DNA from 3 places in the Streptomyces clavuligerus genome. Region 2 is predicted to be linked to each of the others. Evidence: predicted binding sites of a transcription regulator. Region 2 holds the regulator's gene; each other region holds the start of a gene.
What was found. The regulator HrcA, encoded in region 2, represses chaperone genes, less so after heat shock. The targets are predictions, from matches to a motif close to TTNGCACTCNGNNNNNCNGAGTGCNAA.

Region 1 (6,669 bases), 1.8 Mb from region 2:
TGGTCGTCGACGGCGGTGCAGGTCACGTTCTGGTGCGGGAGGACTCCCGTGATCAGGTAGTCGTTCGCCGACTTCAGGGCGCAGGGGTTGGGGGCGTAGTTGTAGATGCCGTGGCCCTCGCCGCCCTTGACCGAGACCAGCCGGGAGCCCTTCAGGGTCCGGTGCATGCCGAGTCCGTTCGCGTACGAGGTCTGCGAGTCCCACTCGTTCTGGAGGATCAGCGCCTTGGCGGGCTTGTCGAACGTGGTGACGGGCTCGGGCGAGGTGCCCCAGAAGGCGCATGCCTTGACGCTGGACGCGAAGTCGCCGTAGAGCGGATAGCGGGCTTTGTCCCGGATGGCGTCCTCCCGATAGGTGCCCGGGTCGCGGGGCCAGGAGGTGTCGTCGTCACCGCAGGCGATGGACCAGAGGGTGTCCCAGAAGCCCGTCATATCGGGGAAGGCGGGGGTCGCGGGGGCGGGGCCCACCGGCAGGCCGAGGGAGGCTCGGCGCAGGTTCGCCATCGCGTCCGCTCCCTCCTTCACCGAGAAGAACGTGGGCCGCAGGAGGCGGATCGCGTCCCCGTTCCACTCCCGTCCGTGCAGGGAGATCGGCGTACGCTCGGCCTTCCGCACCAGCCCCCAGAAGGTGTCGCGGACCTGGGCGGGTGTGCCGCCCAGGTCGTAGCGGGCGTCGCGCGCGGCCGTCCACCGCGTCCAGCGGGTGAAGGCGGTCTCGGCCTCCGGGCCCCAGGTGCGGAACATGCCGCGCCAGGCCAGCGTCGGGTCGACGGCGCTGTCGAGGATGAAGCGGTCGGCGCGGTGGGGGAACATCTGGGTGTAGACGGCGCCCAGATAGGTCCCGTAGGAGACGCCGATGTACGAGATCTTCCGTTCGCCGAGGACGGCGCGGATGACATCCATGTCGCGGGCGGTGTTCCTCGTCGAGATATGCGGAACGCGCTCGCCCTCCCTCGCTCTGCACTTCTCGGCGATCGAGCGGGACCGGGCGATGTCCCGCTGCTCCGTCTCCGGCTTGTACGGGCTCCAGAAGCCCCCGGCCTTCTCGTCCTCGTCGAGGCCGCAGTTCAACGGGGAGCTGCGGCCGACGCCCCGGGGGTCGAAGCCGATCAGGTCGTACCGTTCGAGCACGGACCGGGGCAGGTCCTTCGCGAAGAGCAGCGGGTCTTCGAGGCCGGAGCCGCCGGGGCCGCCGGGGTTGAAGAGCAGTACTCCGCGGCGCTGCTCCGGGGTGCTGGTGGCGAGGCGGGAGATCGCGACGCCGATCGTCGGTCCGTCGGGCCGCCGGTAGTCCAACGGCATCTGGAGGGTGGCGCACTGGAAGCGGGCGGGCGCCGTGCCGCCGCAGTGCTTCCACGCGGGCTTCTGGGTCTCGTACCACGTTGCCGGAGAGGGCTCGGCCGCCGGGGCGGTCCGGGCGGTCGCCTGCGGTGCCAGCGGGGCCAGCGGGGCCAGCAGCCCCACGGCGAGTGCCGGTATGAGTGCGCGTAAACGCATACGGGGTCCTCTCGTGTGCCGTCCGGTGCCCCGGGGCGGCGCCCCGGGCCGATGCACCATGAACGGATCACTGACGACCTTGCCGTGAACGAAAGCGCCGGGGCATCCACCCCGCGGCGTCATCTTCGTACGACCCCCGTGGTACGGCCGGTCCGGCGCGACATCCGAGGGGTGGAGAAACGACCGGCTCCCCCGACCCCGGTCCTGCCCGCCCGGCGGAACGTCCCGTTCCGGGGAAAACGCCCGCGCCCGCGCGGCGTCCCGTTCCGGGAAACGCCGCAGGGCGGCACCCCCACAAGGGGAGTGCCGCCCTGGACAGCAGCGGAACCGCTGATCCCGGAGGATCAGAAGTCCATGTCACCGCCCGGCATGCCGCCCGGAGCAGCCGCAGCGGCCTTCTCCGGCTTGTCGGCGATGACGGCCTCGGTGGTGAGGAAGAGCGCCGCGATGGAGGCGGCGTTCTGGAGCGCGGAACGGGTCACCTTCGCCGGGTCGAGGATGCCCTCGGCGATCATGTCCACGTACTCGCCGGTCGCGGCGTTCAGACCGTGACCCGGGGTCAGGTTGCGCACCTTCTCGACCACGACGCCGCCCTCAAGGCCGCCGTTGACGGCGATCTGCTTGAGCGGGGCCTCCAGGGCCAGGCGGACGGCGTTGGCACCGGTGGCCTCGTCGCCCGTCAGCTCCAGCTTGTCGAAGACGGCGGAAGCCTGGAGCAGCGCCACGCCGCCACCGGCGACGATGCCCTCCTCGACGGCCGCCTTCGCGTTGCGCACGGCGTCCTCGATGCGGTGCTTGCGCTCCTTGAGCTCGACCTCGGTCGCGGCACCGGCCTTGATGACGGCCACGCCGCCGGCCAGCTTCGCCAGACGCTCCTGGAGCTTCTCGCGGTCGTAGTCCGAGTCGGAGTTCTCGATCTCGGCGCGGATCTGGTTGACGCGACCGGCAACCTGGTCGCTGTCACCGGCACCGTCGACGATGGTGGTCTCGTCCTTGGTGATGACGACCTTGCGGGCGCGGCCCAGCAGGTCCAGGCCGGCGTTCTCCAGCTTGAGGCCGACCTCCTCGGAGATGACCGTGCCGCCGGTGAGGATGGCGATGTCGTTCAGCATGGCCTTGCGGCGGTCGCCGAAGCCCGGGGCCTTGACGGCGACGGACTTGAAGGTGCCACGGATCTTGTTGACGACCAGCGTGGACAGGGCCTCGCCCTCGACGTCCTCGGCGATGATCAGCAGCGGCTTGCCCGACTGCATGACCTTCTCCAGCAGCGGAAGGAGGTCCTTCACATTGCCGATCTTGGAGTTCACGATCAGGATGTACGGGTCGTCCAGGGACGCCTCCATACGCTCCATGTCGGTGGCGAAGTACGCCGAGATGTAGCCCTTGTCGAAGCGCATACCCTCGGTGAGCTCCAGCTCCAGACCGAAGGTCTGGGACTCCTCGACGGTGATGACGCCTTCCTTGCCGACCTTGTCCATGGCCTCGGCGATCAGCTCGCCGATCTGGGTGTCGGCGGCGGAGATGGAGGCGGTGGAGGCGATCTGCTCCTTGGTCTCCACGTCCTTCGCCTGCTCCAGCAGGGCGGCGGAGACGGCCTCGACGGCCTTCTCGATACCGCGCTTCAGGGCCATCGGGTTGGCGCCGGCGGCGACGTTGCGCAGACCCTCGCGGACCAGCGCCTGAGCCAGGACCGTGGCGGTCGTCGTGCCGTCACCGGCGACGTCGTCCGTCTTCTTGGCGACTTCCTTGACCAGCTCGGCGCCGATCTTCTCGTACGGGTCCTCCAGCTCGATCTCCTTGGCGATGGACACACCATCGTTGGTGATCGTGGGCGCGCCCCACTTCTTCTCCAGGACGACGTTCCGCCCCTTGGGACCGAGGGTGACCTTGACGGCGTCGGCGAGCTGGTTCATACCGCGCTCAAGGCCGCGCCGCGCCTCCTCGTCGAACGCGATGATCTTTGCCATGTGAAGTGTCCTCCACGGACTGGTGGGAAGCTCTGGCGGACCGCGCTGGCGCCCGCGACGGACGGCCCTGCACACCCTGTGGGCTCCCGCCCACCCGGCCTGCGGACCTCACCGACCCGGTCCTTCTTTTGTCACTCTCACTGGGAGAGTGCTAACGCCAATGATTAGCACTCGCCTAGGGAGAGTGCAAGCGCCTTGGAGAGAACGGGACCCTCACGGGGGGTGCGGGACCGGCCGGGAACGGGTCCGCGGCCCGGTGCGCGCCCGGGTCCGGAGCCTGCCGGTCCGCGGCGTCCGCCCATGTCTGTGCCGGGGCTCACCCGCCTCTGTGCCGAGTCCCGCGCGCGTCTGTCCGGGGGCTCACCCGCGTCTGCGGCGGGGCTCACTCGCGTCTGTGCCGGGGCCGCGCGGACCCGGGGGCACCTGTCCGGGCCCGGGAACGCATGTGGGGTCCGCACCCCGTCTCCGGGATGCGGACCCCACATGCGTGAGCGTGTCGGTGGCCGATCGCGTCGCAGACCGCCCTCGCGGACGGCGCGGGCTGTCCGGTCCGTCCGGTCCGCGTGCGCGGTCCGTCCGGTCCGGCCCGTGGGCCGCGGCCTGCTCAGGCCGTCAGCTTCACCATGTCAGCCTGCGGGCCCTTCTGACCCTGCGAGATTTCGAACTCGACTCGCTGACCCTCCTCCAGGGTGCGGTAGCCGTCCATCTGGATCGCGCTGTAGTGGACGAATACGTCCGCACCACCGTCGACCGCGATGAAGCCGTACCCCTTCTCCGCGTTGAACCACTTGACGGTGCCCTGAGCCATGCCTAACTCCCCTATTACTGGCCCTTGCGCAGGACCGCACTTCGCGGACCCGGGTCAGATCTCACCCGTTGCGCCAACTCCGTCGAAGACGGGACGAAGGCCCCACAGGTGTGCGTCGGAACGCGTCGACCGCGGCTGAATGTATCTGCCCAACTGCCCTCTGCAACAGGTCAATCGGACGAGAATTCCGGGAGCACAGGAAGGGACAATTGCCGAGAATTCACGAAATTCCAGGGCAAGTCGGGCCCGGCAAAGGAGACTAACAAGACAAAATCAATGAGCACATTGGCTGCTTCTTATCGCGCCCGGGCGCATTCCCATAGGGCGCTCGAAGACTCCGGCCCGGGGGCGTTCCCCAACTGTAGCGCGCTCAACCATGCAGAATTGCCCCCTCCGTTTGTCTTACGGAGGGGGCAATTGAAGTGACGTTGCGTAAGTGCGACGGGTTCAGCCGCCGGCGACCGCGGGGATGATCGAGACACCGGCGCCGTCGGGCGTCGCGGTCTCCAGACCCTGCTCGAATCGGACATCGTCGTCATTGACGTAGACGTTCACAAAACGGCGCAGCTTCCCCGCGTCGTCGAGGACGCGCGCGGCGATTCCGGCGTGGTTCTTCTCCAGGTCGGCGATCACCTCGGCGAGGGTGGTGCCCTCGGCGGGGACCTCGGACCGGCCGTCGGTGTAGGTGCGCAGAATGGTCGGGATGCGGACGGTGACGCTCATGGGGTGCTCCAGGGGTGGTCGTCGTCGGACGCCGTCGGTCGGCGGGGCGGCGGGGGCGTGCGCGGGCCGGGGGCGCGGCTGCCGCGCGGGCGGAACGGGCGGTCGCTCAGTCGGTGGCGAGACCGGCGGCGCGGAACGCCTCCAGGCTCGGCCGGATGGTCGCCGTGGGTCCGCTGGTCGGCGCGACCGCGTCCAGGGTCTTGAGCCCGTCGCCGGTGTTGAGCACGACGGTGGTGAGCGCCGGGTCCAGTACCCCGTTCTCGATCAGCTTCCGGGTCACCCCGACGGTCACGCCGCCCGCGGTCTCGGCGAAGATCCCCTCGGTCCGGGCGAGGAGCTTGATCGCGTCCACGATCTGCCCGTCGGTGACGTCCTCCACCGCGCCGCCGGTGCGGCGGGCGATGTCCAGCACATAGGGGCCGTCGGCCGGGTTGCCGATGGCCAGCGACTTGGCGATGGTGTCCGGCTTCACCGGGCGCACCACGTCGTGCCCGGCCTTGTAGGCGGCCGACACGGGGGAGCAGCCCTCCGCCTGGGCGCCGAAGATCTTGTAGGGGCGGTCCTCGACCAGACCCAGCTTGATCAGCTCCTGGAGCCCCTTGTCGATCTTGGTGAGCTGGGAACCGGAGGCGATGGGGATCACGATCTGGTCCGGCAGCCGCCAGCCGAGCTGCTCGCAGATCTCGTACGCCAGCGTCTTGGAGCCCTCGCCGTAGTACGGGCGCAGATTGACGTTGACGAAGCCCCAGCCCTCGCCGAGCGGGTCGCCGATCAGCTCCGAGCAGAAGCGGTTCACATCGTCGTAGGTGCCCTCGATGCCCACCAGCTCGCCGCCGTAGACGGCGGCCATGACGACCTTGCCCTGCTCCAGGTCGTGCGGGATGAAGACGCAGGAGCGGAAGCCCGCACGGGCCGCCGCCGCGCCGACCGCGCCCGCGAGGTTGCCGGTCGAGGAGCAGGAGAGGGTGGTGAAGCCGAAGGCGCGGGCCGCCTCGACGGCGATCGCCACGACCCGGTCCTTGAAGGAGTGGGTGGGGTTGCCGGAGTCGTCCTTGATGTACAGGCCGCCGGTCACGCCCAGTTCACGGGCGAGGTTGTCGGCCTGCACCAGCTGGGTGAAGCCGGGGTTCAGACTGGGCTTGCCGGCCACGTCGGCGGGGACCGGCAGCAGCGGGGCGTAGCGCCAGATGTTCTTCGGGCCGGCCTCGATCCGCCGCCGCAGCTCCTCCGGGCCGCCCGCGGGCAGCTCGTACGCGACCTCCAGCGGGCCGAAACACGAGACACAGGCGAAGATCGGGCCGAGCGGGAAGCGCTCACCGCACTCGCGACAGGAGAGTGCCGCGGCGGGGCCCAGATCAGGGGCGGGGGTGGTGGAACCGGTGGCGTCGGCGGTGTTTGCGACGGTCTGCACAGCCATGGAGGCGAGGCCCTTTCTCCTCATCTTCCTCATGACGCGTTTCGCCATGAGACGGAATTGGCACCTTCCCGAGCCGGGAGCCCCGCTGCGCTGTGCGCGACGAGACCGGCTGGAGGGTTGCCGGGGCTTCAACGGGCCGTTTCCCTCTGCCCCTCTGGATGAGCGGTATTCGATTGTGGAGGCGTGCGCGGGGTGTCTGTCGGGACAGCCGTCGCAACGCCGGACGCCGGACCCGACATGCGACGGGACTCCGCGTTG
Region 2 (6,669 bases):
TCTCCGCGTACGCCCTGATCGTGGAGGAGGGCACCCAGCTCGCGCGGCGCATCCGCCGGGGCGAGGTGCCGATGACCGACGACGACGTGCACGCCGACCGCTATCTGATCGCCGAATCCGTCCTCGCGGAAGCGGGCTACTCCTGGTACGAGGTGTCCAACTGGGCCACCTCCGAGGCCGGGCGCTGCCTCCACAACGAGCTGTACTGGCGGGGCGCGGACTGGTGGGGCGCGGGACCCGGGGCCCACAGCCATGTCGGCGGGGTGCGCTGGTGGAACGTGAAACACCCGGGCGCCTATGCCGCCGCGCTCGCCGAGGGCCGGTCGCCGGGCGCGGGCCGGGAGCTGCTGTCGGACGAGGACCGCCGGGTCGAACGGGTCCTGCTGGAGCTGCGGCTCGTCGACGGGGTGCCGCTGTCGCTGCTGCGGCCCGCCGGGCTCGAAGCGGCGCGCCGCGCGCTCGCCGACGGACTGCTCGAAGCGTCCGCGTACGACGGGGGACGTGCCGTGCTCACCCTGAGGGGGCGCCTGCTGGCGGACGCGGTGGTACGCGACCTCGTCGACTGAGCCCCGGCCGTTCTCCTGCCCACCGGGGGCCGGCCGTTCCCCGTCCACCGGGGGGGGGGGGCGCCCGGCCCCGTCAGCCGTTCCCGTCCCCCGGGGGCGCGGTCACGAAGTCGATCAGCTCCTCCACCCGTCCCAGCAGCGCGGGCTCCAGGTCCCTGTACGAGTGGACCCGCGACAGGATGTGCTGCCAGGCCGCGCCTGTCCGCTCGGGCCAGCCCAGGGCCCGGCAGACGCCCGTCTTCCAGTCCTGGCCGCGCGGGACCGCCGGCCAGGCACCGATGCCCAGCGAGGACGGCTTCACCGCCGCCCAGACGTCGATGTAGGGGTGCCCCACGACCAGGACGTCCGGCCCCGTCACCGACGCGGCGATCCGGGACTCCTTGGACCCCGGCACCAGATGGTCCACGAGCACCCCCAGCCGGGCGTCGGGCCCCGGCGCGAACTCCGCGACCACGGCGGGCAGGTCGTCGACGCCCTCCAGATACTCGACGACCACCCCCTCGATCCGCAGATCGTCGCCCCAGACCCGTTCGACCAGCTCGGCGTCGTGGCGGCCCTCGACATAGATACGGCCCGCCCGCGCCACCCTGGCCCGTGTCCCGGGGACGGCCACCGAGCCCGACGCGGTGCGCGCCGGGGCGGCGGGCGACCGTGCCGGGCGGACCAGGGTGACGACGCTCCCCTCCAGCAGAAAGCCCCGCGGGGCGAGCGGGAAGACCCGCCGCTTGCCGAAGCGGTCCTCCAGGGTCACCGTCCCGGCCTCGCAGCCGATCACCGCCCCGCAGTACCCGGTGGCCACCTCCTCCACCACGAGATCGGGTTCGGCGGGCACCTCGGGGACGGCCTGGCGGCCGGGCCGCTTCCACGGGGGCGTCAGATCGGGGCTGTAGCTGCGCATCCGGCCGACGCTACGACACCGCGAACCGCTCCGCCAGCGCCGCGCGCTGGGCCCGGACGAAGGCCGCGTCCACCACCGCGCCGTGCCCGGGGACATAGGCCGCGTCCTCGCCGCCCAGCGCCAGCAGCCGGTCCAGCGCGGCGGGCCAGCGCGCGCCGATGGCGTCCGGACCGGCCTGCGGCTCGCCGGACTCCTCCACCAGATCGCCGCAGAACACCACCTCGGGCTCGCCCGGCACCAGCACGGCGAGATCGTGGCCGGTGTGCCCGGGACCCACGTTCGCGAGCAGCACCCGCCGTCCGCCCCCCAGGTCCAGCATCCGTTCCCCGGTGACCAGGTGGCCCGGCGCCACCAGCAGCTCCGCGGAGCGCGCCGCCTCCGCGCCGTCCACGCCGTGGCGCACGGCGTCCGACCGCAGCTCCTCCCGTTCGCGCCGCAGCAGGGCGTCCAGGCCCACGGCGCCGAAGACCTCCGCCCCCGGGAACGCGGCGGTGCCCATCACATGGTCGAAATGGGGATGGCTCAGTGCGATATGTGTCACGTGCCTCCCCGCGAGCAGGGTCTCCACCTGGACCCTCAGCTCCGTGCCCTCGGTGAGGGTGGAGCCCGTGTCGTACAGGAGGACGCCCTCCGTGCCGACGATCAATCCACAGGTCGCGTCCCAGCCGGGGAGCCTGCGCCGTCCCACCCCCGCGGCCAGCCGCTCCCAGCCGAGGTCTTCCCAACTCACGTTCATACCGCGACGCTACTGGCAACGACCAGCGCGGGCGCGCGGTAGCGTGGTCGGTCGCCCTTGCTAGGGGTGTACCCCACGGCCGTACACTGGCACGGGGAAAACTGGCACTCGCCACCTGTGAGTGCCAGACAGTGACCGAAGCACGACCGAGGGAACACCACTGGAGGTGCGCGCGATGCTCAGTGAACGCAGGCTCGAAGTGTTGCGTGCCATCGTCCAGGACTATGTGGGCACGGAGGAGCCGGTGGGCTCCAAGGCGCTCACCGAGCGTCATCAGCTCGGGGTCTCCCCGGCGACCGTGCGCAACGACATGGCCGTTCTGGAGGACGAGGGCTTCATCGCCCAGCCCCACACCAGCGCGGGACGGATCCCCACGGACAAGGGCTACCGCCTGTTCGTGGACAAGCTCGCCGGGGTCAAGCCGCTGTCGGCGGCCGAGCGCCGGGCGATCCAGAGCTTCCTCGACGGCGCCGTGGACCTCGACGACGTCGTGGGCCGTACGGTGCGGCTGCTGGCGCAGCTCACCCGTCAGGTCGCGGTCGTGCAGTACCCCTCGCTCACCCGTTCCACCGTCCGGCATGTGGAGCTGCTGTCCCTGGCTCCCGCGCGGCTGATGCTGGTACTGATCACGGACACCGGACGGGTCGAGCAGCGCCTGGTCGACTGCCCGGCGCCGGTCGGGGAGAATCTCCTCGCCGATCTGCGGGCGCGGCTCAACAGCCGGGTCGTGGGCCGTCGCTTCACGGACGTGCCCCATCTGGTGCAGGACCTCGGCGACTCCTTCGAGCCCGAGGACCGGGGGGCCGTCTCCACCGTTCTCTCCACTCTGCTGGAGACCCTGGTGGAGGAGAAGGAGGAGCGGCTGATGATCGGCGGCACGGCGAACCTCACCCGTTTCGGTCATGACTTCCCGCTGACGATCCGGCCCGTCCTGGAGGCGCTGGAGGAGCATGTGGTGCTGCTCAAGCTGCTCGGAGAGGCCAAGGAGTCGGGCGGTATGGGCATGACCGTCCGCATTGGTCACGAGAACGCCCATGAAGGGCTCAACGCAACGTCCGTGGTCTCGGTCGGCTACGGTTCGGGCGACGAGGCAGTCGCCAAACTCGGCGTGGTCGGACCGACCCGCATGGACTACCCCGGAACGATGGGAGCAGTACGCGCAGTGGCACGTTACGTCGGACAGATCCTGGCGGAGTCGTAAGTGGCCACGGACTACTACGCCGTACTCGGCGTGCGCCGCGACGCTTCCCAGGACGAGATCAAGAAGGCATTCCGGCGGCTCGCCCGCGAGCTGCACCCGGATGTCAACCCCGATCCGAAGACCCAGGAGCGGTTCAAGGAGATCAACGCCGCCTACGAGGTGCTGTCGGACCCGCAGAAGAAGCAGGTCTACGACCTCGGCGGCGATCCGCTCTCCCAGTCGGGCGGTGCGGGCGCGGGTGGCTTCGGCGCCGGTGGCTTCGGGAACTTCTCGGACATCATGGACGCGTTCTTCGGAACGGCGTCGCAGCGGGGACCGCGCTCGCGGACCCGGCGCGGCCAGGACGCGATGATCCGGCTGGAGATCGAGCTCAACGAGGCGGCCTTCGGCACCACCAAGGACATCCAGGTCGACACGGCCGTCGTCTGCACCACCTGCTCGGGTGAGGGCGCGGCGCCGGGCACCTCGGCGCAGACCTGTGACATGTGCCGGGGCCGTGGTGAGGTCTCGCAGGTCACACGGTCCTTCCTGGGCCAGGTCATGACCTCCCGCCCCTGCCCCCAGTGCCAGGGCTTCGGGACCGTAGTCCCGACGCCGTGCCCGGAGTGCGCGGGTGACGGACGGGTCCGCTCGCGCCGCACACTGACGGTGAAGATCCCGGCGGGTGTCGACAACGGCACCCGGATCCAGCTCGCGGGAGAGGGCGAGGTCGGCCCCGGCGGCGGCCCGGCCGGTGATCTCTATGTCGAGATCCATGAGCTGCCCCACCCGGTCTTCCAGCGGCGCGGCGACGATCTCCACTGCACGGTGACGATCCCGATGACAGCGGGCGCGCTCGGGACGAAGGTGCCGCTGGAGACCCTGGACGGGCTGGAGGAGGTCGACATCCGGCCGGGCACCCAGTCCGGGCAGTCGATCCCGCTGCACGGCCGGGGCGTCACCCATCTGCGGGGCGGCGGACGCGGCGATCTGATCGTCCATGTCGAGGTCATGACCCCGACCAAGCTGGACACCGAGCAGGAGCGGCTGCTGCGCGAGCTGGCGAAGCTGCGGGGCGAGGAGCGCCCGATGGGGCAGTTCCAGCCCGGGCAGCAGGGGTTGTTCTCCCGGCTGAAGGACGCGTTCAACGGCCGTTAGCCACCAGGCGCGGGACGGGCTCCGACGCCCGTACCCCCGTGTCGATGGGGCCGTCGCTCCGGAACCTCCGGAACGGCGGCCCCGCCGCTTTCCCCGGACCCCTTCGGAACGGCGGCCCCGCCGCTTTCCCCGGACCCCTTCGGAACGGCGGTCCCGCCGCGTTCTCTGTGTTCTTTGCGTTCTCTGCGTTCTTCGGCCCCGGTTTCCGCGCGGTCGCACCGGGACGCGTGCCCGGGGGCGCCCGGTTCGGTGGTGTGCGAGCGGCATGCGACGATGCAGGCATGTCCTCCGTACTGACCGATCTCTCCAGGTATCCGATCGTGCAGGCCCCCATGGCCGGCGGGGCCTCGTGCCCGCAGCTCGCCGCCGCCGTCGGCGAGGCGGGCGGGCTCGGGTTCCTCGCCGCCGGATACAAGACGGCGGGCGGGATGTACCAGGAGATCAAGCAGATCCGGGGACTGACGGACCGTCCCTTCGGCGTCAATCTCTTCATGCCGCAGCCCGCGACCGCCGATCCGAGCGCCGTGGAGGTCTACAGCCAGCAGCTCGCCGGTGAGGTCTCCTGGTACGAGACCCCGCTCGGCGATCCCGAGTCCGGCGGCGACGACGGGTACGAGGCGAAACTGGCCATTCTCCGCGACGACCCTGTGCCCGTGGTCTCGTTCACCTTCGGGTGTCCCGAGCCCGAGGTACTGGCGTCCTTCGCGCGGGCCGGGACGGCCACCGTGGTCACCGTGACCACCCCCGACGAGGCGCTGGCGGCCGAGCGTGCCGGGGCCGACGCCCTGTGTGTGCAGGGTGTCGAGGCGGGCGGCCACCAGGGCACCCACCGGGACGACCCCGCGACGGACGGCGCCGGGATCGGGCTGCTCACCCTGATCACGCTGATCCGGGAGGCGGTCCGGCTGCCCGTGATCGCCACCGGTGGGCTGATGCGGGGCGACCAGATCGCCGCCGTGCTCGCGGCCGGGGCGAGCGCCGCGCAGCTCGGCACCGCCTTCCTCGTCTGCCCCGAGTCGGGCGCCCACACCCTGCACAAGCAGGCGATGACCGATCCGCTCTTCGTCCGGACGGAGCTGACCCGGGCGTTCTCGGGGCGGCCCGCGCGGGGCCTGGTCAACCGGTTCATGCGGGAGCACGGGCCGTACGCGCCCGCCGCCTACCCGCAGGTGCACCATCTGACGAGCGGTCTGCGGAAGGCCGCCGCCAAGGTGGGCGACGCGCAGGGCATGTCGCTGTGGGCCGGGCAGGGGCACCGGCTGGCGCGCGAGCTGCCCGCCGGGGAACTGGTGGAGGCGCTGGCCGCCGAGCTGGCCGCGGCGCGGGCGGAGTTCGCCCCCGCCGCCCGTGCTGTCGCAGAGGGCCCTGCCGCTCCCGGCGGCCCCGGAGCCGCCGGGGACACGGCGGCCGGGACCGCCGCGCCGGGCGCCGCGCGGGCACCGGGGGAGCCCCCGGAGCCCCGGAGGCCCGGCCGGGCCCCCGAGGCTCCGTCCACCCGGCTGCCGGGGGTCCCGTCATGACCGCCCCCGTCTTCGTCGTCGGCTCCCTGGACGGTGCCGCTCCCGGCACCCCGTTCACCCTCGACGGCCCCGAGGGCCGCCACGCCGTCTCCGTCCGCAGGCTCACCAGCGGCGAGGAGATCGTCCTCACGGACGGGCAGGGCCGGGGCGCCGCCGGTGCGGTGCTGCGGACCGAGGGCAAGGACACCCTGGTCGTGGAGGTGCGCGAGCTGCGCGACGAGCCCGCGCCCCGGCCCCGGATCACCGTCGTCCAGGCGCTCCCCAAGGGCGACCGGGGCGAACTCGCCGTCGAGACCATGACGGAGACCGGTGTCGACACGATCGTGCCCTGGTCCGCCGCCCGCTGCATCACCCAGTGGCGGGGGGAACGGGGCGCCAAGTCCCTCGCCAAGTGGCGGGCCACCGCCCGCGAGGCGGGCAAGCAGTCCCGGCGGCTCCGCTTCCCCGAGGTCGCCGACGCGGCGACCACGAAGCAGGTCGCCGCGCTGCTCGCGGAGGCCGACTTCGCCGCCGTGCTGCACGAGGAGGGCGCCGAGGCGCTGGCCACCGCCGAACTCCCCGCCGAGGGCTCGATCGTGCTGGTGGTCGGCCCCGAAGGGGGCGTGTCGCCG
Region 3 (6,669 bases), 2.2 Mb from region 2:
CTCGTCGGAGGTGATGTAGGCGATGGTCGCGTCGATGAGCCCGCCGTTCAGCTCTTCGGCGATCTCGGCGACGAGGTGGGCCCGGATCGCCGCGCCGTCCGGTTCGTACAGGTAGCGGCCGACGGGCCGTACCGGCGGGTCGGGCAGTCGCCGTCCGGTGAGTGAGTGTCCGCCGGGGAGCAGCGTGGCCCGTACGGTGCCGGGTTCGGTGCCCGACCACAGCACGGCTTCCTTGACGTCTCCCTCGTACGAGATCCATTCCGCGGCGAAGTCGTCGGGGACGAGTTCGTGCGGCACTCCGGGGGCGATTTTCAGTGCGGCGTGGGGGCGGGTGCGGGCGGAGGCGATGGCCCAGGACAGGGGAGGGGAGTAGGACTCGGGGTCGAAGATGCGGCCCCGGCCGCCGCGGCGGGCCGGGTCGACGAAGACGGCGTCGTATGCCGTGGTGTCGACCTCGGTGACGTCGGCTTCGCGTACCTCGATCAGTTCCGTGAGCCCGAGGGCGCGGGCGTTGGCGCGGGCCACGGACGCGGTCAGCGGGTCGCGGTCCACGGCCAGGACCCGGATGCCCGCGCGGGCGAGCGCGATCGCGTCTCCGCCGATGCCGCTGCACAGGTCGGCGACGGAGCGTACCCCGAGTGCGGCGAAGCGTCCGGCGCGGTATTCGGCGACGGCCTTCCGTGTCGCCTGTTCGACGCCGTGGGGGGTGAAGTACATGCGGTGCGCGTCCTCGGCGCCGAATTTCGCCACCGCGCGCTGTCGCAGCCGGGCCTGCCCGATCGCCGCGGACACCAGCTCGGCCGGGTGGGTGCGGCGCAGCCGGGTGGCGATCGCCAGTTCCCGCGCGGGGTCGTGGTCGCGCAGGGTGCCCAGCAGGGCCTGGCCCTCGTCGGTGAGGAGCGGGGAGAGGTCGTTCACCCGGCCATTGTGGGCCAGCCGGGGGACGGTCCGCTTCCGGTGGCGGTGTCGGAGCGGCCGGGCGCCGGTGTCCTGCCAGGATCGAGCGCCATGAAGCTGAACAGACAAAAGGAAAAAAATACCGCAAAGCTCAGACGGGTGAAACGGCGCAGGACCGCCGCCGCTGCCGCCGCGCTGCTCGCCGCCCTCGCCACGTCCGCGTGCACGGCCGGGGACGGCGCGGGCGGCGGCGCCCCCGGCCCGCAGGCGGCGCGGCGGCAGGCGGGGCCGCCCGGGTCGCCGGTCGACAGGGCCGAGCGGGCCCGCCGGACCCAGGCGCTGCGGGCCGCGGCGGCGGCGAAATGGGGGCTGGACCGGGTCCCGCTCGTCGCACCCCCGCCGCCCGCCGCCAAGCCGGAGCTGACCACCCGGGCGGGCTTCGAGGTGGCGGGCCACGACACGCTGCCGCCGGTCTTCACCACCGTCCCGGTGACCGAACGGGTCGTCTTCCTCACCATCGACGACGGCCGGGAGAAGGACCCGGAGCTGCTGCGGATGATGTCCGAGCTCCAGATCCCGTACAGCTCGTTCCTCAGCGACTACCTGATCAGCGACGACTATCCGTACTTCCAGGAGATGCGCGACCGGGGCACCGCCCTGCACAACCACACCCTGAACCACCGCTATATGCCCGGTCTCGACTACGCCGCGCAGAAACGGGAGATCTGCGGCCAGCAGGACCGGCTCGCCCGGCGGTACGGGCAGCGCCCGCCGCTCTTCCGCCCGCCGTACGGGAACTACAACCAGGACACCCTGCGCGCGGCCAAGGCGTGCGGGATCAAGGCCGTGCCGCTCTGGGCGGCGGAGGCGTTCCCCGACCGCATGGAGTGGCGGGAGTGGGACCGGGATCTGCACCCCGGGGACATCATCCTCACCCACTTCCGGGGGACGGACGAGTGGGACGGCACCATGCCCGACATGATCCGCCAGGTCATGCGGACCGTCACGGAGAAGGGATACGCGGTGGCCCGGCTGGAGGACTACGTCTGAGGGCGCCCGGGAGGGCCCGGCGGGGGGCGGGCCGGCGGCGGCCGGAGGGGCCGGGCGCGTCCGTCCGGGGTGACGCCAGGGGGTCGTATCTGGCACTCCGCTTGACCGAGTGCTAAGCGCGGTCATAGTCTCGCTCTGGCACTCCCCACAGGAGAGTGCCAACACAGCGACGGGCAGGTCCGGCACCCGCGACGACGGATCGACCTGGTCGCCACCTCAGACAGTTAACCCCGTGAGATCTCCGAAGGGGGAGGTCGGATCGTGACGACCACCAGCTCCAAGGTTGCCATCAAGCCGCTCGAGGACCGCATCGTGGTCCAGCCGCTCGACGCCGAGCAGACCACGGCCTCCGGCCTGGTCATCCCGGACACCGCGAAGGAGAAGCCCCAGGAGGGCGTCGTCCTCGCCGTGGGCCCGGGCCGTTTCGAGAACGGCGAGCGCCTGCCGCTCGACGTCCAGGTCGGCGACGTCGTGCTCTACAGCAAGTACGGCGGCACCGAGGTGAAGTACAGCGGCGAGGAGTACCTCGTCCTCTCGGCCCGCGACGTGCTCGCGATCATCGAGAAGTAATTCACCCCAGTTTTTCGTACATCGCGCCCCTGGCCCCGCCGAATGACACCATCCGGGCGCCGGGGGCGCGATGTTTGTCTAGCGGTTCGTATCACGAAGAGGACTGAGACGCTCCCATGGCGAAGATCCTGAAGTTCGACGAGGACGCCCGTCGCGCCCTTGAGCGCGGCGTCAACAAGCTCGCCGACACCGTCAAGGTGACCATCGGCCCCAAGGGCCGCAATGTCGTCATCGACAAGAAGTTCGGTGCCCCCACCATCACCAACGACGGTGTGACGATCGCCCGCGAGGTGGAGATCGAGGACCCGTACGAGAACCTGGGCGCCCAGCTCGTGAAGGAGGTGGCGACCAAGACCAACGACATCGCGGGTGACGGCACCACCACCGCCACCGTGCTGGCCCAGGCGCTGGTCCGCGAGGGTCTGCGCAACGTCGCCGCGGGCGCCTCCCCGGCCTCCGTGAAGAAGGGCATCGACGCCGCGGTCAAGGCCGTCTCCGAGGAGCTTCTCGCGACCGCCCGTCCGATCGAGGACAAGTCCGACATCGCCGCCGTCGCCGCGCTCTCCGCGCAGGACACGCAGGTCGGCGAGCTGGTCGGCGAGGCCATGGACAAGGTCGGCAAGGACGGCGTCATCACCGTCGAGGAGTCCAACACCTTCGGTCTGGAGCTGGACTTCACCGAGGGCATGGCCTTCGACAAGGGCTACCTCTCCCCGTACATGGTCACCGACCAGGAGCGGATGGAGGCCGTCCTGGAGGACCCGTACATCCTCATCAACCAGGGCAAGATCTCCGCGATCCAGGACCTGCTGCCGCTGCTGGAGAAGGTCATCCAGGCGGGTGGCTCCAAGCCGCTGCTGATCATCGCCGAGGACGTCGAGGGCGAGGCCCTGTCCACCCTCGTCGTGAACAAGATCCGCGGCACGTTCAACGCCGTGGCCGTCAAGGCCCCCGGCTTCGGCGACCGCCGCAAGGCGATGCTCCAGGACATGGCCATCCTCACCGGTGCCACCGTCATCGCCGAGGAGGTCGGCCTCAAGCTCGACCAGGCCGGTCTGGACGTGCTGGGCACCGCCCGCCGCGTCACCATCACCAAGGACGACACCACCATCGTCGACGGTGGCGGCAGCTCCGAGGACGTCGCGGCCCGCGTCGCCCAGATCAAGGCCGAGATCGAGACCACCGACTCGGACTGGGACCGCGAGAAGCTCCAGGAGCGCCTGGCCAAGCTGGCCGGCGGTGTCTGCGTGATCCGTGTCGGCGCCGCCACCGAGGTGGAGCTGAAGGAGAAGAAGCACCGTCTGGAGGACGCCATCTCCGCGACCCGCGCCGCGGTCGAGGAGGGCATCGTCTCCGGTGGTGGCTCCGCGCTCGTCCACGCCGTGAAGGTGCTGGAGGGCAACCTCGGCAAGGAGGGCGACGAGGCCACCGGTGTCGCCGTCGTCCGCCGCGCCGCCGTCGAGCCGCTGCGCTGGATCGCCGAGAACGCCGGCCTGGAGGGCTACGTCATCGTCTCCAAGGTCGCCGAGCTGGAGAAGGGCCAGGGCTACAACGCCGCCTCCGGCGAGTACGGCGACCTGGTCAAGGCCGGTGTCATCGACCCGGTCAAGGTCACCCGTTCCGCCCTGGAGAACGCCGCCTCCATCGCCTCCCTGCTGCTCACGACCGAGACCCTGGTCGTCGAGAAGAAGGAAGAGGAGCCGGCGGACGCGGGCCACGGTCACGGCCACTCCCACTGAGGACCGGATGACCCACTGAGGACCGGACCGCCCAGGGGCCGCCGAGGCCCCGCCGGAGCGGATACCGGAGTCAGTGGCTCCGACCGGCCCGGTGCCCCCGTCGCGGGGGCACCGGGCCGGTCCCGTTTTTCCGGCCCCCGGCTCCGGGCGCGCCCGGCTCAGGCGCCGTACCGCAGCTCGTCGCGGCGCACCGGCGAGGCGAAGGGCAGCCCCCGCGCGAACCGCTCCAGCTCGTCCAGGGCCCGTTCCGCCAGCCGGTGCACCTCGCCCCCGAGAGAGCCCGCGACATGCGGGGTCAGCAGCACGTTCGGCAGGGTGTAGAGCAGGGAGTCCGGGGCCGGGGGCTCGGGGTCGGTCACATCGAGCACCGCGGACAGCCGCCCCGACACCAGCTCCGCCAGCAGCGCCCCCTCGTCGACGAGCGAGCCCCGGGCGGTATTGATCAACGTCGCCCCGTCCCGCATCAGCGCCAGCCGGGGACCGTCGATCAGATGGAAGGTCTCCGGCAGCTCCGGGGCGTGCACCGAGACGATGTCGCTGCTCCCGCACAGCTCGTCGAGACCGGTCCGGCGCACCCCCAGCGCCGCCGCCTCCGCGTCGCCGGTGCACGGGTCGTACAGCAGCACCCGCAGATCGAAGGGGCGCAGCAGTCCGATCACCCGCCGACCGACCCGGGAGGCGCCGACGATGCCCACCGTGCGGCGGTAGTTGCCCAGGTCGGCGGGGGCCTGCCGCCAGTCGGGGCGGGTGCGTGCCCGGGTGTAGCGCCGGGCCGACTCCAGGACGCGTTTGCCCGCGAGGAGGATGGCGGCGAGGGTGTACTCGGCCACCGGGAGGGCGTTCGCGGACGCGGCCGACGAGACGGCGATCCCGCGGTCCCAGCAGGCGGCGGTGACATGGTGGCGCACGGACCCGGCGGCGTGGACGACGGCCCGCAGCCGGGGGGCGGCGGCGAGCGCCGCGGAGCCGATCACCGGGGCTCCCCAGCAGGTCAGCAGGGCGTCAGCGGTGGACAGCGCGGCGGCGACGGCGGGGGTCGGCGCGGTCAGGTCATGGGCGGTCAGCCCCGGATCGGTCCGGACCAGGGCGGTCAGCCGGGCCCGCTGCTCCGCCGTGAACAGCCGCTCCGCGACTCCGGGGCCCATGGCGAGCAGCACCTCGGGCCGGTCGCCGTCGGGCCCGTGGGCGACCCGCTCCCCCCGCCCCGTGTGCCTCGTGTGCCCTGTGTGTGCCGCGTGCTCCACATGCCCGGCGTGCTCCGCGTGCTCCATGGAGGACGGCTGCCCGTGCGGCCGGTGCCGTACGCCTGTGGGCGGGCGCGGCGCGGCGTACCGCTTCCGCTACTGCTGCGGCCCGTACTTGCGTCCGGCCCGGGAGCTGATCCCGCCCAGCACTCCGCGCGGCGCCAGCTTCGCCAGTCCGGTCAGCGCCTTGTAGCGGGGGTCGGGGACGGAGACGGTCTTCCCCCGGGAGAGGTCGGTGAGCGCGGCGCCCACCAGCTTGTCGGCGTCCAGCCACAGCCATCCGGGGATGTTGTCGGTGCCCATCCCGGCGCGCTGGTGGAACTCCGTCCGGACGAAACCGGGGCAGAGCGCCATCAGCCGTACCCCGGAACCGGCCAGGTCCCTGGCGGCGCCCTGGGTGAAGGAGACGACCCATGCCTTGGAGGCGCCGTAGGTGCCCCGGGGGACGAAGGCGGCCACGGACGCCACATTGATCACGGCGCCCCGGTGGCGCTCCCGCATCGCCTCCGTGCCCGCGGCCGTGAGCCGCAGCACCGCCTCGCAGTGCACCTTCAGCATGGTCAGCTCATCGGCCATGGAGACTTCGAGGAAGCGGCCCTTGTTGCCGAAACCGGCGTTGTTGACCAGCAGGTCCACTCCGTCACGGCGGTCCCCGAGCCGCTTTTCGACCTGGTTGATCCCGTCCTCCGTGGAGAGGTCGGCGGTGAGCGCCTCCACTTCGACGCCGTGCCGGTCGTGCAGCTCGGTGGCCTGTGCCTGCAACCTCTTGGTGTCGCGTGCCACCAGCACCAGGTTGTGTCCGTCGGCGGCGAGCCGCCGTGCGAACGCGGCGCCGATGCCCGCGGTCGCTCCCGTGATCAATGCGGTCGTCATAGGGGAAACCGTAGTGCCCGTTGGCGATGGACGGTCAGGGGCGGCCGTACTTCGCGACATATTCACGCGCGATTCGCCGCAGATCCTCATGGAGCGCGTCGCCCGCCGCCAGGACCTCGGGGAGCAGTGTGCGCTCGGTGGTCGCGGCCCGGAAGCCCATGGCCGCCGTCACCGTGTGGTCCGGCCGGTGCACGATCTGCACCGGGTCGCCCGCCCGGACCTCGCCGGGCTCGATGACCCGCAGATACGCCCCGGACCTGGCCCGCTGGGTGAACCGCCGGACCCAGCCCGGCTCA

Region 1: groL (chaperonin GroEL) is a predicted target of HrcA. The motif match lies at 3,628-3,654, and genes of this name have one in related genera.
Region 3: groES (co-chaperone GroES) is a predicted target of HrcA. The motif match lies at 2,037-2,063, and genes of this name have one in related genera.

Annotation. Positions count from the first base shown of each region.
Region 1 is NZ_CP027858.1:2,940,077-2,946,745, reverse strand. Features, by position in the region: gene CRV15_RS12250 (alpha/beta hydrolase) at 1-1,496, opposite strand, end outside; gene groL (chaperonin GroEL) at 1,841-3,463, opposite strand; gene CRV15_RS12235 (cold-shock protein) at 4,068-4,271, opposite strand; gene CRV15_RS12230 (MoaD/ThiS family protein) at 4,719-4,994, opposite strand; gene thrC (threonine synthase) at 5,101-6,411, opposite strand; SAM riboswitch class I at 6,429-6,576, opposite strand.
Region 2 is NZ_CP027858.1:4,708,681-4,715,349, forward strand. Features, by position in the region: gene hemW (radical SAM family heme chaperone HemW) at 1-566, shown strand, start outside; gene CRV15_RS19785 (DUF3097 domain-containing protein) at 640-1,464, opposite strand; gene CRV15_RS19790 (MBL fold metallo-hydrolase) at 1,475-2,200, opposite strand; gene hrcA (heat-inducible transcriptional repressor HrcA) at 2,376-3,401, shown strand; gene dnaJ (molecular chaperone DnaJ) at 3,402-4,538, shown strand; gene CRV15_RS19805 (nitronate monooxygenase) at 4,820-6,058, shown strand; gene CRV15_RS19810 (16S rRNA (uracil(1498)-N(3))-methyltransferase) at 6,055-6,669, shown strand, end outside.
Region 3 is NZ_CP027858.1:2,465,778-2,472,446, reverse strand. Features, by position in the region: gene CRV15_RS10010 (THUMP-like domain-containing protein) at 1-918, opposite strand, end outside; gene CRV15_RS10005 (polysaccharide deacetylase family protein) at 1,057-1,947, shown strand; gene groES (co-chaperone GroES) at 2,209-2,517, shown strand; gene groL (chaperonin GroEL) at 2,634-4,256, shown strand; gene CRV15_RS09990 (hydroxyacid dehydrogenase) at 4,415-5,527, opposite strand; gene CRV15_RS09985 (SDR family NAD(P)-dependent oxidoreductase) at 5,597-6,373, opposite strand; gene CRV15_RS09980 (MOSC domain-containing protein) at 6,408-6,669, opposite strand, start outside.